Regions from separate parts of the Geodermatophilus sp. URMC 64 genome, predicted to be linked through region 1. Evidence: riboswitches for the same ligand, from Rfam matches in the RefSeq annotation. Region 1 holds a riboswitch; the other holds the start of a gene.
The links. A riboswitch is a leader RNA that binds a small molecule or an ion and turns the genes downstream of it on or off. The one in region 1 is predicted to bind cyclic di-AMP.
Positions count from the first base shown of each region.

Region 2: linked by a shared signal. The riboswitch ahead of ACWIYF_RS12960 (hypothetical protein) and the one ahead of ACWIYF_RS09975 (LysM peptidoglycan-binding domain-containing protein) in region 1 are both predicted to bind cyclic di-AMP.

Region 1 covers NZ_CP199955.1:2,017,193-2,024,399, forward strand. The annotation lists gene ACWIYF_RS09960 (alpha/beta fold hydrolase) at 1-706, opposite strand, end outside; gene ACWIYF_RS09965 (dihydrofolate reductase family protein) at 740-1,474, opposite strand; gene treZ (malto-oligosyltrehalose trehalohydrolase) at 1,476-3,230, opposite strand; gene ACWIYF_RS09975 (LysM peptidoglycan-binding domain-containing protein) at 3,397-3,969, opposite strand; cyclic di-AMP (ydaO/yuaA leader) riboswitch at 3,970-4,130, opposite strand; gene ACWIYF_RS09980 (ABC transporter permease) at 4,456-4,854, shown strand; gene treY (malto-oligosyltrehalose synthase) at 4,851-7,181, opposite strand; gene glgX (glycogen debranching protein GlgX) at 7,178-7,207, opposite strand, start outside.
Region 2 covers NZ_CP199955.1:2,640,611-2,647,817, reverse strand. The annotation lists gene fahA (fumarylacetoacetase) at 1-987, shown strand, start outside; gene ACWIYF_RS12970 (IclR family transcriptional regulator) at 984-1,664, shown strand; gene ACWIYF_RS12965 (VOC family protein) at 1,738-2,112, shown strand; gene ACWIYF_RS12960 (hypothetical protein) at 2,119-2,970, opposite strand; cyclic di-AMP (ydaO/yuaA leader) riboswitch at 3,227-3,397, opposite strand; gene ACWIYF_RS12955 (bifunctional 3'-5' exonuclease/DNA polymerase) at 3,554-5,215, opposite strand; gene ACWIYF_RS12950 (DNA-directed RNA polymerase subunit alpha C-terminal domain-containing protein) at 5,252-5,707, opposite strand; gene ACWIYF_RS12945 (DEAD/DEAH box helicase) at 5,786-7,207, shown strand, end outside.

The sequences.
Region 1 (7,207 bases):
GGATGCCCTCGGCGAGGGCCCGGCCCTGCTCCACGGGCGCGGCGCGGTCGCGGTCACGGTGGACCACCAGCGTCCGTGCGCGGACCCGGGGGAGGACGTCGGTGAGCTCCACCTCGTAGCAGGTGGCGAGCATGTCGCGGGCCCGCGCCGCCGACGCGGCAGCTCGCTGGTAGCGGGCGAAGGCCCGGCGGGTCGGGCGATCGGCGTCCGGGGCGAAGATGTCGGTGAGGACGTCGGAGCCGAGGCCCCACTGCGCGCCCACCAGCCCCAGCACGCGTTCCCGGACGGCCGGGGGAGCGATCTGCACCTCCCGGACCCAGCCGCCGTAGAGCACCAGCCGGCGCACCCGGGTGGGGTGCTCGGCTGCCCAGCGGGCCGCCACCGCCGCGCCGAGCGAGACGCCGACCAGGTCGAGGGGGTCGGGTCCCGCCTCTGCGGCGACCGCCGAGAGGGTCTGGTCCTCCAGGTCCAGGGACGGCGGGCGATCCGTCGGGCCGGAGAGCCCGCACCCGGCCTTGTCGTAGCGGACCAGCGTCCGGCCGTGCGCCAGCGCCTGGTAGAAGGCGCGTTCCGGCGGCAGCGCCCAGCTCAGCTCGAGGTGGGTCAGCCAGCCGGACACGTGGACCAGGGCGGGGCCGGAACCCACGCGGGCGTAGGCGATCGGGCTGCCGTCCGGGAGCCGCACCCGCGCGATGCGCTGGTCCACCCCCCGGATTCTGCCTCCGCGAGGCCGGAGCGATCAGTCCCGTCGGACCCCGTACCGGGTGAAGAGCATGCCGTCCTCCTCGAGCACCTGGGTGAGGCGGAGCCGGACGACGTCGTGCAGGGGCTCGTCCCCGACCAGCCGCACCTCGCCGCCCACCAGGGCGGGGGAGATCGACAGGTCGAGCTCGTCGACCACCCCCGCGGCCAGCGCACTGCGCAGCAGCTGGGGACCGCCCTCGCAGGTGATCTCCGCGAGGCCGCGCTCGACCAGCCGGTCGACGGCCGTCGGCAGGTCGACGTCGTCCTCCCCGCAGACCAGCACCTGCATGCCGGCGGCGGCCAGCGCGGCGCGGCGGTCGGCGTCCGCGGCCTCGCAGGTGAGGACCAGGGTGGGGGAGGAGCCGCCGGCCAGCGGGCTCTGCGGGCTCAGGGACGCCCGGCGGGTGACCACCGCGATCGGCGCGGTGCCCTTCCGGCCGAGCCCGAGCCGCAGCCGCCCCACCGCGGAGTCGTCGGACATCGGGCCGTAGCCCTCGGCGATCGCGGTGCCGGCGCCGACCAGGACGACGTCGGCCAGCGCGCGCAGCATCCGGAACACCCGCAGGTCGCCCGGCGACTGCAGGCCCCGGCTGCGCCCGGAGACGGTGGTCGCGCCGTCGAGCGAGGCGATGAAGTTGACCCGCAGGAACCGCCCCGCCGGGGCCTGGTAGGCCGCCGCCAGGCTCGCGTCGTCGTCGAGGTCCCGGACGTCGGGGAACAGGGCCCGCATGTCAGCGGGTGGTCAGGACGGCGGCGGTCTCCGCGGGCAGGGTCACCGTCTCCCGGTCCAGCCGGGGCTGCTCGCCGGTGCTGAACAGCACGCCGGTGGCCGGGCGGTCGAGGTCCAGCTCGCGGGGTGCGTCGGCGAAGTTGGCGACGACGCGCAGCGACCCGCGGGTGACGGCGATCCAGCGGTCGTCGTCGTCCCAGCTGACCGCCATCGCGGCGAGGTCGGGGTCGACGAGCTCCGGGTGGGCTTTTCTCAGAGCCAGTAGCGCACGATGCGTCTCCAGCACCCGCGCGTGCGGCTCCTTGGCCGGCTCGGCCCAGTCGAGCTTGGAGCGGGTGAACGTCTCGGGGTCCTGCGGGTCGGGGACGACGGCGGCGTCCCAGCCGTGCTCGGCGAACTCCCCGATGCGGCCCTCGGCCGTCGCCTTGCCCAGCTCGGGCTCCGGATGGCTGGTGAAGAACTGCCAGGGCGTCGTCGCCCCCCACTCCTCGCCCATGAAGAGCATCGGCGTGAACGGGCTGGTCAGCACGATCGTGGCGCCGACGGCGAGCAGGTCGGGGGAGAGGGAGGCCGAGATCCGGTCGCCGACCGCCCGGTTGCCGATCTGGTCGTGGTCCTGCAGGTAGCCGAGGAACTTCCAGCCGGGCAGCAGGGCGGTGTCGACCGGGCGGCCGTGGTGCCGCCGCCGGAAGCTCGACCACGCGCCGTCGTGGAAGAAGGCGCCGGTCAGCGTCTTGGCCAGGCCGGACAGGCCCGCCTCGGCGAAGTCGGCGTAGTAGCCCTGCCCCTCGCCGGTCAGCGACGCGTGCAGCGCGTGGTGGAAGTCGTCGCTCCACTGCGCGGTCAGCCCCAGCCCGCCGGCCACCCGCGGGGTGACCATCCGCGGGTCGTTGAGGTCGCTCTCGGCGATCAGCGTCAGCGGCCGGCCGACGGCGACCGACAGCTTGTCGACCTCCTGCGCCATCTCCTCGAGCACGTGCGTGGCCCGCTCGTCGACCAGCGCGTGGACGGCGTCGAGCCGCAGTCCGTCGACGTGCATGTCGCGCAGCCACATGAGCGCGTTGTCGATGACGTAGCGGCGGACCTCGTCGGAGTCCGGGCCGGACAGGTTGATCGAGCTGCCCCACGTGTTGGCGCCGCCCGAGGCGTTGATGGGGAAGAACTCCGGCAGGTAGTTCCCCGACGGGCCCAGGTGGTTGTAGACGACGTCCTGGATCACGCCGAGGCCGCGCTGGTGGCAGGCGTCGACGAACCGCTGGTAGGCCGCCGGGCCGCCGTAGGTCTCCTGCACGGCGTACCAGAGCACGCCGTCGTAGCCCCAGTTGTGCGGACCGTTGAACGCGTTGACCGGCAGCAGTTCGATGAAGTCGACGCCGAGGTCGACCAGGTGGCCGAGCTTGTCGATCGCGGCGTCCAGGGTGCCCTCGGGGGTGAACGTGCCGACGTGCAGCTCGTAGACCACGCCGCCGGCCAGCGGCCGCCCCGTCCACGCGGTGTCGCCCCACGAGTGGGCGGCCGGGTCGAAGCGGCGGGACAGGCCGTGCACGCTGTCGGGCTGGCGACGCGAGCGCGGGTCCGGGCGGGGGCTGTCGTTGTCGTCCAGCAGGAAACCGTAGTCCGCCTCCGGGGAGGCCTCGACCTCCGCGCGCCACCAGCCGTCGTCGTCCCGGCTCATGTCGTGGACGGCGCCGTCGACCTGGAGCCGCACGCGTTCCGGCAGCGGTGCCCAGACGGCGAACTCGACGGGGTCGGGCATGGAGGAGCCTTCCTTCCGGCAGGGGGAGCGCAGCCACTATGCCCGGGCGCCGTCGGCTCAACCGTCGAAGGACCCGGATGGCGACGCTGCCCGAGCCCGCCCCCGACGTGCGGGAGCCGGGCCGGGGAACGCCACCCCGGCCCGGCTCCGTCGCCCGGTCCTCCCGTCAGACGTGCAGGCGCTGGCCCACGTAGATCATGTTCGGGTTGCCGACGGTGCTCCGGTTCTGCGCCCAGAGCGCGCGCCAGCTGATCCCGTGCGCCCGGGCGATCTTCGCGAGGGTGTCACCGCTCTTCACCACGTAGCTGCCACCCGACGCGTGGGACGACCCCGACGACGCCTGCGGGGCCGGCGCAGGTGCGGCGGCCGCCGGTGTGGAGCCGCCCCGCAGGTGCCGCCCGCAGACCGGCCACGCGCCGATGCCCTGCCCCGCGAGGGTCCGTTCGGCGACGGCGATCTGCTGCGCCGGTGTGGCCAGGTCGGCCCGGGCGGCGTAGGCGCCACCGCCGTAGGCCAGCCAGGTGGAGCGGCTGAACTGCAGCCCGCCGTAGTAGCCGTTGCCGGTGTTGATGTGCCAGTTCCCCCCGGACTCGCACTGCGCGACGCCGCTCCAGTCGTGCTCTGCGGCGGACGCCGGCGCGGCGAGGGCGACGCCCCCGACCGCGGTGCCCAGGGCGAGCGCAGCGCCGCACAGCAGGCGGCGGACATGGCGGTACCCGGGCAGGACGTGCTGGGACATGGATCCTCCGATCCCCGCCGGCGAGGTGAGCTGTCGGGTTCGGGCGATCGGTGTGCCCGGCCGCCGGGAGGCGGCTTCACCCCGAGACGCAGCGCGTGCGTCAGATGTGGTTCCCCCGCCCCCGTCCGTGGGCTGATCCGAGGGACAGGCGGCCGGTGGACGGGGTTGGGCGGGCCGGCGCCTGGAGCCCGGCCGAGGGAGGCCCGGGCACGCGCCGAACCGTATGGAGGGCCCTCCCGTGCGGCTCTCCGGACCATGCAGTTCCCGGGCGTGGCGTCGGTGTTTCGCCGACGCGCCGTCGCCGGTCCTGCGCACCGCACTCGCGCCGCGACGCACCGTTGCGGTGCGGGTGCTTCCCGCCTCCGGGTGACCGGTCCGCGCGTCGCGGTGGAACGGGCCCCGCGAGCGGCTGCCGCCCGCTACCGTCCCGCCGACTCGGTACCACCGAGTACGGCCTTCTTCGGCCCGCCGACGCTCGAGCTGTGGATGCCCTCGCAGCAGGCCGACGAGGTGATCGCCACCGTCCAGAACGACCTCGGCCTGGCGCTGCCCGGCGTGGAGGTGCAGGCGTTCCGTCAGGACGCCGGCGTGCGCCGCAGCTTCGGGGCCACGTCCGCGCGGATCTTCTCCGCGGTGATGCTGGAGAGCGTCTGCGCCACCTTCGTCGCCGGCCTGGTGGCCGTCGGCGCCTCCGTCGTCCTCGTGCGCCAGCTCCCGCTGGAGCAGTGGCTCGGCAACGGCATCCCGCTCGCCGACACCCCCGGGTTCCCGGTGGCGGCGGCGATCGAGGGCCTGGTCGCCGCCACCGCGGTCGGCGCGCTCGCCGGCCTGCTGCCCGCGATCATCGCCGTCCGCGCGAAGGTGATCGACGCGATCCGCTTCTAGTCCCGTACGAGGAGCGCAACCGGCAGGCGGGCGAGGACGTCGGCCAGCGGGGCGCCGGCGGCGTCGGAGACCGCCCGCGCCCCGGTGAACAGGTCCCGCCAGGCCCCGTTCGGCAGTTGCAGCGCCGTGTCGCCCCAGCCGCCGAGCGCCGCGAGCCCGACCGGCAGCCGGGTCGCCACGGACACCGCCCCGCCCCGGTCGAACGCGACGACGTGCCCCGAGGCGGACCCGGCGGCCTCGACCGGCCCGTAGCCGTCGAACCACTCCGGATGGTCGCGGCGGGCCCGCAGCGTGCGGGAGACCACCTGCAGCTTGGCCGCGCCGGTGTCGTCCACCTCGGGGACCTCGCCGCCGTCGAGGGCCGCCAGCAGCCGCCGGCGCAGGTCGTAGTCGACCGGCCGCCGGTTGTCCGGGTCCACGAGCGAGAGGTCCCACAGCTCGGTGCCCTGGTAGACGTCCGGGACGCCGGGCATGGTCAGCTGCAGCAGCTTCTGGGACAGCGAGTTCGACCGGCCGAAGCCGGTGATCCGCTCGACGAACTTGTGGATCCGCGCCGCCGTCGCCTCGTCGTCGTAGGCGGCGTCGACGAGCGCGTGCAGCTGCTCCTCGAACTCCTGCACCGGGTTCGTCCACGTGGTCGACGTCCCGGCCTCGCGGGCGGCCTTCTCCACATAGCCGTGCGCCCGCTCGCGCGAGAGCGGCCACGCGCCGACCAGGTTCTGCCACACCAGGTGCGCCAGCGGCCGGTCGCCCAGCGGGTGCCGCGACAGCAGGTACCGGACCAGGCTGGCCCACTCGGTCGGGAGCTCGGCGAGCACGGCCAGCCGGGCGCGGACGTCCTCGCTGCGCTTGGTGTCGTGCGTCGACAGCGTCGTCATCGACGCCGGCTTGCGCTCCAGCCGGCGCCGCTGCGCCTCGTGGAACTCCTCGACGGTGCTGCCGAACCGTGCCGGGTCGCCGCCGACCTCGTTGAGCGCCACGAACCGCGCCCACCGGTAGTAGGCGGAGTCCTCCACGCCCTTGGCCATGACCGGGCCGCTGGTCTGCTCGAACCGGGTGGCGGCCTCGGTGCCGGCCTGCGCGAGCACCGGGTGCAGCGCGTCGACGGCGGCGACCAGGTCGGGACGGCGGTCGCGGACCGCGGCCACCGCCACGTCGAGGTGCTCACGGCCGTCGGGCAGGTAGCTGCGGTAGACGCCGAACGTGGCGAGCAGCTCGGCCAGCGCCTCCCGGACCTGCTCGGCGTCCACGCCCGGCAGCTCGCCGATCACCCGCACCAGGCGCGCGACCTCCGAGCCGAGCATGCCGTCGGTGACCTCGCGCTTGCAGTCGTGCACCAGCTGCGCGTAGTCGACGGTCCGGCCCGCGAGCTCGGTGTCCAGCGCGGTCAGCGCCGCCTCGCCGGCCGGGTCGACCAGGACGTCGTCCACCTCGGCGAGCGCGTCGTAGCCGGTCGTCCCCGCGGTGGCCCAGCTCTCCGGCAGCTCCTCGCCGGGCTCGAGGATCTTCTCGACGACCGTCCACCGGTCGTCGGAGAGCCGGGCAAGTCGTTCCAGGTAGCCCTTGGGGTCGGCCAGGCCGTCCGGGTGGTCGATCCGCAGCCCGTCGACCGCGCCCTCCCGCACCAGCCGCAGCACCAGGTCGTGGGTGGCGTCGAAGATCGCCGGGTCCTCCACGCGCAGCCCGGCGAGGGTGTTGATCGCGAAGAACCGCCGGTAGTTCAGGTCGGTGTCGGCGCGCCGCCAGTCGACGAGCTCGTAGTGCTGGCGGTCGTGCACCTCCTGGGGAGTCCCGCCGTCCGTGCCGGGCGCGAGCGGGAAGCGGTTGTCGTAGTACCGCAGCTCGCCGTCGACGACCTCCAGCTTCTCGACGTCGTCCGCGGAGCCCAGAACGGGCAGGCGGACCCTGCCGCCGCCGAACTCCCAGTCGATGTCGAAGGCATCCGCATGGGCACTGGTGCGCCCGTTCTTCAGCACGTCCCACCACCAGGGCGCGGCGGCGGGATCGGCGACGCCCATGTGGTTGGGCACCAGATCGAGCACCAGCCCGAGGCCGCGCTCGTGCAGCGCGGCGACGAACCGGTCGAAACCCTCCCGCCCGCCGCGCGCCTCGTCGATGTGCGCGTGGTCGACGGTGTCGTAGCCGTGGTTGCTGCCCTCGGCCGAGCGCAGCAGGGGAGAGGCGTAGCCGTGCGTCACCCCGAGGTCGGCGAGGTAGCCGGCCACGGACGCGGCGTCGTCCAGCGTGAAACCGGCGTGGATCTGCAGCCGGTAGGTCGCCGTCGGCACGCTCCGGCGGCGCTCGACGTCGTCGGTCCCCTCGGTCACGGTGCCGCGCGCAGGACGACGGTGGC
Region 2 (7,207 bases), 620 kb from region 1:
CTGCGCGCGCAGGTCACCGCGTGGCTGACCGACCCCTCGCACCGGCGCGTGATCGAGCCGCACCTGCTGCCGCGCGCCGAGGTCACGCTGCACCTGCCGGTCGAGGTCGCCGACTACGTCGACTTCTACAGCTCCCAGCACCACGCGGAGAACCTCGGCCGGATGTTCCGCCCGGACTCGGCGGCGCTGACCCCGAACTGGAAGCACCTGCCGATCGGCTACCACGGCCGCGCCGGCACGGTCGCCGTCTCCGGGACCCCCGTCGTCCGGCCCTCCGGGCAGCGCAAGGCACCGACCGACGACGCGCCCACCTTCGGGCCGTCGCAGCGGCTGGACATCGAGGCCGAGGTCGGCTTCGTCGTCGGCACGCCGTCCGCGCTGGGCACCCCGGTGCCGCTCGGGGACGTCGCCGAGCACGTCTTCGGCGTCTGCCTGGTCAACGACTGGTCGGCGCGGGACCTGCAGGCCTGGGAGTACGTGCCCCTGGGGCCGTTCCTCGGCAAATCGTTCCTCACCTCGGTCTCGCCGTGGGTGGTACCGCTGGCCGCGCTGGAGGCGGCGCGGGTGCGCCCGCCGGCCCGCGACGTGCCGCTGCTGCCCTACCTCGACGACGCCGACACCGAGCCGTGGGGCCTGGACATCACCCTCGAGGTGCGGCTCAACGGCGAGCTGGTCAGCTGCCCGCCGTTCGCCGGGATGTACTGGACGCCGGCCCAGCAACTGGCGCACATGACCGTCAACGGCGCCAGCCTGCGCACCGGCGACCTGTTCGCCTCCGGCACCGTCAGCGGCCCGGCGAAGGACCAGCGCGGCTCGTTCATCGAGCTGTCCTGGGGCGGGCAGGAGCCGGTGACGCTGTCCGACGGCTCGACGCACACCTTCCTCGAGGACGGCGACGTCGTCACGATCACCGCCACCGCTCCCGGCAGGGACGGAGCACGCCTCGCGTTCGGTGAGGTCACCGGCCGGATCGAGGCGGCGCGATGACCGAGAGCGCACCGCAGTCCCAGACGCTCGACCGCGGCCTGCGGATCCTCGAGCACCTCGCGAGCGTGAGCGCGCCGCAGCCGATCGTGGAGATCGCCTCCTCCGTCGGTCTGCACCGCTCGATCGCCTACCGGCTGCTGCGGACGCTGGAGGACCACCAGCTCGTCGAGCGGGACCCCGCCGGGCACTACTGGCTCGGCCTCGGCATCGCCGCGCTCGGCCGGGGCGTGCGGACCGACCTGCAGGCCGCGGCGCTCCCCCGGCTCAACGCCCTGGTCGCCGACCTGGGCATGACCGCCTTCCTCGTCATCCGCTCCGGCGACGAGGCGGTGACCGTCGCGAGCGTGGAGCCGCAGGACACCGCGGCGCACGTCGTCTACCGGCCCGGCACCCGGCACCCGGTGGGCCGCGGCGCCCCCGGTCTCGCGCTGCTGATGCCCGAGCCGCCGTCCCCGGACGACCGGGAGGCGCTGCGGGAGGCCCGGCGGGTCGGCTGGGCGAGCTCCCACGGCGAGGTGATCGCCGGGCTGCGCTCCGTCGCCGCCCCGGTGCTCGGCCCCGACGGCGGGGCCCGCGCCGCGCTGGCGGTCGTGTTCGTGGACGAGAACGCCGACGTCGCGAAGGTCGGGTCCGCGGTGTCCGAGGCGGCGGCGAAGGTGGCCGCCGCCGTCCGCTGAGCCGACCGCTCCCGGAACGGCCCCGGACGTGCTTGGCTGCTCGCCGTCGCACGGCCGTCGGAGGGAGCCGCAGATGCCCGTCCAGCTCAACCACACCATCGTCGCCGCCCGCGACCGGCACGAGTCGGCCGCCTTCCTCGCCGACCTGCTGGGCCGCAAGCCGCCGACCGACTTCGGCCCGTTCGCGGTCGTCGAGCTCGACAACGGCGTCTCGCTCGACTTCCAGGACGACGAGGTCGCCCAGCCGCGGCACTACGCGTTCCTGGTCTCCGAGGAGGAGTTCGACGAGATCTTCGGGCGGATCCGGGCCCGCGGCCTGGACCACTGGGCCGATCCGTTCGAGCGGCACCCGGGCGAGATCAACACCAACGACGGCGGCCGGGGCGTGTACTGGAAGGACCCGAACGGCCACATGCTGGAGATCATCACGCGGCCGTACGGGGGCTGACCCGTCCTAGCGGTAGTTCACGTGGACGTGGTCCATGTGGTTGGCCGTGGCGCTCCCCCGGTCGGACATGCCCTCCCAGGAGCCGCCCGGCGACTGCAGGATCCGCTGCCGGTAGATGAGGTACTCCACGCCCAGCTCGTCCCAGTGGTCGATGTGGTACTGGACGATCGCGTTCCCGAGGGCGGTGTCGGACAGCACCATGTAGTCCAGCGCCAGACCGGACGGGTGCCCGTGCGGGTCGGTCGCGCTGGGCCGGGTGCCGCCGAGGGTGATGTCGCCGGCGCCGGGCACGTTGGAGACGACCGCGTTCGCCGCGGCCTGCACCTGCGGCTTCACGCTGCCCGCGGTGTTGGAGATGTGCGCGGTCGCGGTGACCGCGGTCCCGGCGACCTCCTGGGCCGGCTCCGGGGCGATGGCCGGGGCAGCGGCGGCCCGGGCCTGGGCCTGGGCCTCGGCGGCGGCCTTGGCCTTGGCCTCCGCCTCGGCGCGGGCCTTGGCCTCGGCCTCGGCCTTCTGCCGGTCGAGCTCGGCCTGGTCGGCGGCCGCCTGCGCCTGCTGCGCGGCGGTCTGCTCGGCCTCGCGGGTGCTGCGGCTGGCGGCGAGGTCCTCGAGCGGCTGCAGGTCCTCGGCGGGGGCGACCGCGCCCGACTGGGCGCTCAGGCCGAGTTCCTGGGCGACGCTGACCGACTCCGACGTCCCGGCCTCGGCCTGGGCGGCCGGGTCGGCGCCGAACAGGACGTTGACCATGAGCGCGCCGGCCGTGGCGACGCCCAGGTACAGCCCGGGACGGCGGACGGCGGCGGGCGGGAGCCGGCGCGCGCGGCGGGCCCGGCCGGAGGTGGTGGTGCGGGTGTCCATGGGGAGGGGTGCTCCGAGAGGTACGGGCGCAGCGGCGCAGGGGCGCACTGCGAGGGGATGCGGGCAGGGCGGCGCGGGCGCACCAGGAAGCGGCTGGTCAGCCGGTCGAGCGAGGGTGCTCGGGGTGGTGGGCCTGCGCGGGCGGCGTCAAGGGGGGCCGCCGACGATCAGATCCGCGGGCGCACCCGGATCCGGCGGTACCGGGCCGTGCGGGGTCGGGCAGCAGGGCAAGCGCGCACCATCGGGGCGGCTCTCCGTTTCTTCCGTCAGCCGCCTACCGAGTTAGCTGACGGGTTCGGGCGGGAAGCAGCCCTACCGCCGGTGGACGCAGAGCGACCACGGGCAGGATTCACCCCAGTACTGCGGTGGGTCCCCGGCTCGCCCGTTGCTCGTGGCCGAACGGTGGGCGACTCGGCGGCGTCCGCTCGGACTCCCCGGGTGGGGACGTGATGACCGACCGGACCTCTTCACCGTAGAGCCGTTATGCAGTCGTGACAATCAGGGGCCGTCGATTCGTCGGGTGATGCACGTCGCGGCTTACCGCCTTGACGGCGGAAGCGTGCTACGGCCTGCCGATCCGGGGTCAGCCGGCGTCGGCCCACGACGCGACGACGGCGACGTCGAGCGGGAAGTCGACCGGGAAGTCGCCGAACAGCAGCCGGCCGGCCGTCGCCGCGGCGCCGCGGACCGCGTCGACGACGTCCGGCGCCAGGTGCTCGGGCGTGTGGACGACGACCTCGTCGTGCAGGAAGAACACCAGGTGCGGCCGCTCCTCGACCCGGCCGGCGCCGCCGAGCCGCCACAGCCGGTTGCGCAGGTCGGCCAGCCAGCACAGGGCCCACTCCGCCGCCGTCCCCTGGACGACGAAGTTGCGGGTGAACCGCCCCCACGCGCGGCGGGAGCGGTCCCGCTCCTCCCGGGAGCCGCCCTCGTCGGGCGGTTCCCCGAGCTCGACGGCGCGCTCGGCCCACCCACCGGTCGGCGCCGGCGACCCCCGGCCGAGCAGGGTGTGCACCACCGCGCCGCGCTCCCCCGCCCGGGCGGCCTCCTCCACCAGCCCGATCGCCCGCGGGTACCGGCGGGCCAGCCGCGGCATCATCCGGCCGCTCTCGCCCCGGGTGCCGCCGTACATGGCCCCCAGCACGCCGAGCTTCGCCTCCGCGCGCGAGGCGACGGCGCCGGCGGCCACCATGCCCTCGTACAGGTCGGTGGAGCGCGCTGCCTCGGCCAGCGCCGCATCCGCGCTCATACCGGCGAGCACCCGCGGCTCCAGCTGGGCGACGTCCGCGACCACGAACCGCCAGCCGTCGTCCGCGATCGCCGCCGGGCGCACCTGGATCGGCACCGACAGCGCTCCCCCGCCGTTGGACGCCCACCGCCCGGTCACCACGCCGCCCGGCACGAAGTACGAGCGGAACCGGCCGTCGCGCACCCAGGTCTCCAGCCAGCTCCAGCCGTTGGCCTGCAGCAGCCGCGCCAGCTTCTTGTACTCCAGCAGCGCGGGGACGGCGGGGTGGTCGAGCTGCTCGAGCGTCCACGAGCGGGTGTCGCGCACCGGCAGCCCCGCGGACTGCAGCGCGCGCAGCAGCTCCCCGGGCGAGTCCGGGTTCAGGTCGGGCACCCGCAGGGCGGCGCGGACCTCCGTCGCCAGGCCCTCCAGCACCGGCGGCCGCGCACCGGCCGGCGGCCGGGCGCCCAGCAGGTCGGTGAGCAGGCGCTCGTGCACGTCGGCCCGCCACGGCAGCCCGGCGTGGGTCATCTCGGCGGCGACCAGGGCGCCGGAGGACTCCGCCGCGAGCAGCAGGCCCAGGCGGCCCCGCTCGCCCGACGCGGCCAGCGCCGCCTGCTGGCGGTCGAGCTCGGCGAGCGGGTCGAGCCGGTCGGCCGGGTCCTCGAGCGGGAAGAGGCCGGGCTCGGGGGCGGTGACCGGCGCCAGCGCGTCCCAGCCCGCCGTGTCCTCGCCGGTGAGCACGGCCTGGTCGACGAACGGCGAGCGACGGAGGACCGCGTGGGTCAGCCGCAGGTCGGTGCAGCGCTCGACGCGGACGCCGGCCCCGAGCAGCGGCGGGTACCAGCGCGTGGTGTCGTCCCACACCCACCGGACCGGTGTGCGCTCCCGATCCCGGACGAACCCGGCGAGCTCGCCCGCGGCCAGCCGCGTCTCCCCGGCCGGCGTCCCGTCGTCGGTGCACTCACGGGCCTCCACGGCGCCCTCGCCGCGGCGCAGCAGGACGACCCGGTTCACCCCCGCAGTGTCGCCGACGCGGCCGACATCCCGGTGCTAGCGGCCGAGCAACCGCCCCAGGCAGCGCACCGGCTCGCGGACCGACCACCGCACGAGGCGCACCGCCAGGCGCAGCAGGTCGGCGTACTCGGCGGGCCGCGGCGCCGGGGACGGCGGGGACGGCGGCGACGGCTCGGCCGCGACCGGCGGCGCTCCGGGGACCAGCAGGTCGACCGCGCTCCGCCGGCGGGGCTCGCGCAGCGAGGCGAAGGACGGGATGGGCGGCGCGGCGGGCGCCTCGTCCTCGATCGGGTGCGGCGTCCCCGGCTCGGGGACGACCCGCCGGATGGCGGCGATCATGCCCGGCCCGAGGCCCTTGATGCCGGCGAGCTCCCGCCGGGTGAGCCCGGCCAGGTCCTCGACCGTGGTGACCCCGGCGGCGGCCAGCGAACTGACCGCCCGCGCGGGCAGGCCCAGTGCCGGGAGCGCCTGTCCCGTCGGTCTGCTCTGCATGGCGCGCCCACCCTAACGTCGGCCTCCGGGCGGCCACCCGGCGAGTCGGTCGCTGCCCGGGGTGGGAAGGATGGGGCCATGACCGGCGCCGAGCAGGACGACGAGAGCGGCGGCACGTTCGCCGACCTCGGGCTGCGGCCCGAGCTGCTGACCGCGCTGGCCGGCCTCGGCTACGAGGAACCCACCCCGATCCAGCGCGAGGCGGTCCCGCCGCTGATCGAGGGCGAGGACCTGCAGGGGCAGGCAGCCACCGGCACCGGCAAGACCGCGGCCTACGCGCTGCCGCTGCTGCAGCGGCTGCCCGCCGGCCGCCGCGACCCCGAGCCGGGCGCCCTGGTCCTGGTCCCGACCCGCGAGCTGGCGATCCAGGTCTCCGAGGCGCTCTACCGCTACGGCAAGGAGCTCGGCGCGCGGGTCGTGCCGGTCTACGGCGGCCAGCCGATCGGCCGGCAGCTGCGCGCCCTCGACGCCGGCGTCGACGTCGTCGTCGCCACGCCGGGGCGGGCGCTGGACCACGTCCGGCGCGGCACGCTGCGGCTGGGCTCGATCGCCACCGTCGTCCTCGACGAGGCCGACGAGATGCTGGACATGGGCTTCGCCGAGGACCTCGAGGCGATCCTGGACGAGACGCCGGAGGAGCGGCAGACCGTGCTGTTCTCGGCGACCCTGCCGCGCCGCCTCGACGCGCTGGCCCGCCGGTACCTGCGGGACCCGGTCCGCATCGAGGTGGCGCGGGAGCGGGCGGCCACCGGCGAGGCGCCGCGGGTGCGGCAGACCGCCTACGTCGTCCCCCGGGCCAGCAAGCCGGCCGCCCTCGGGCGGGTCCTCGACGTCGAGTCGCCCACCGCGGCCATCGTGTTCTGCCGGACGCGCGACGAGGTGGACACCCTCACCGAGACCCTCAACGGCCGCGGCTACCGCGCCGAGCCGCTGCACGGCGGGATGAGCCAGGAGCAGCGCGACCGCGTCATGGGCCGGTTGCGGGCCGGGACGGCGGAGCTGCTCGTGGCCACCGACGTCGCCGCCCGCGGGCTGGACATCGACCAGCTGACCCACGTCGTCAACTACGACGTCCCCTCCGCCCCGGAGACCTACGTGCACCGCATCGGCCGGGTCGGCCGGGCCGGCCGGGAGGGCGTCGCCATCACGCTGGTCGAGCCGCGCGGCCACCGGATGCTCAAGACGATCGAGCAGGTCACCAAGGCGCCGATCGCGGTGGAGAAGCTGCCCACGGTGGCCGACCTGCGCGCCCGTCGGCTGGAGCTGACCCGCGCCGCGCTGCGCGAGAGCCTGCTCGAGGACGACCTCGAGCACTTCCGGGCCGTCGTCGACACGCTCACCGACGAGTTCGACGTCGTGGAGGTCGCCCTCGCCGCGGTCAAACTGGCCCACGAGGCCGGTGGCGGCAGCGACGACGACGAGGACATCCCCGACGTGACGCTGCGGCCCGATCGCAGCGGCCCGCGGCGGGGCGACGGCGGCCGCGACGACCGGCGCGGA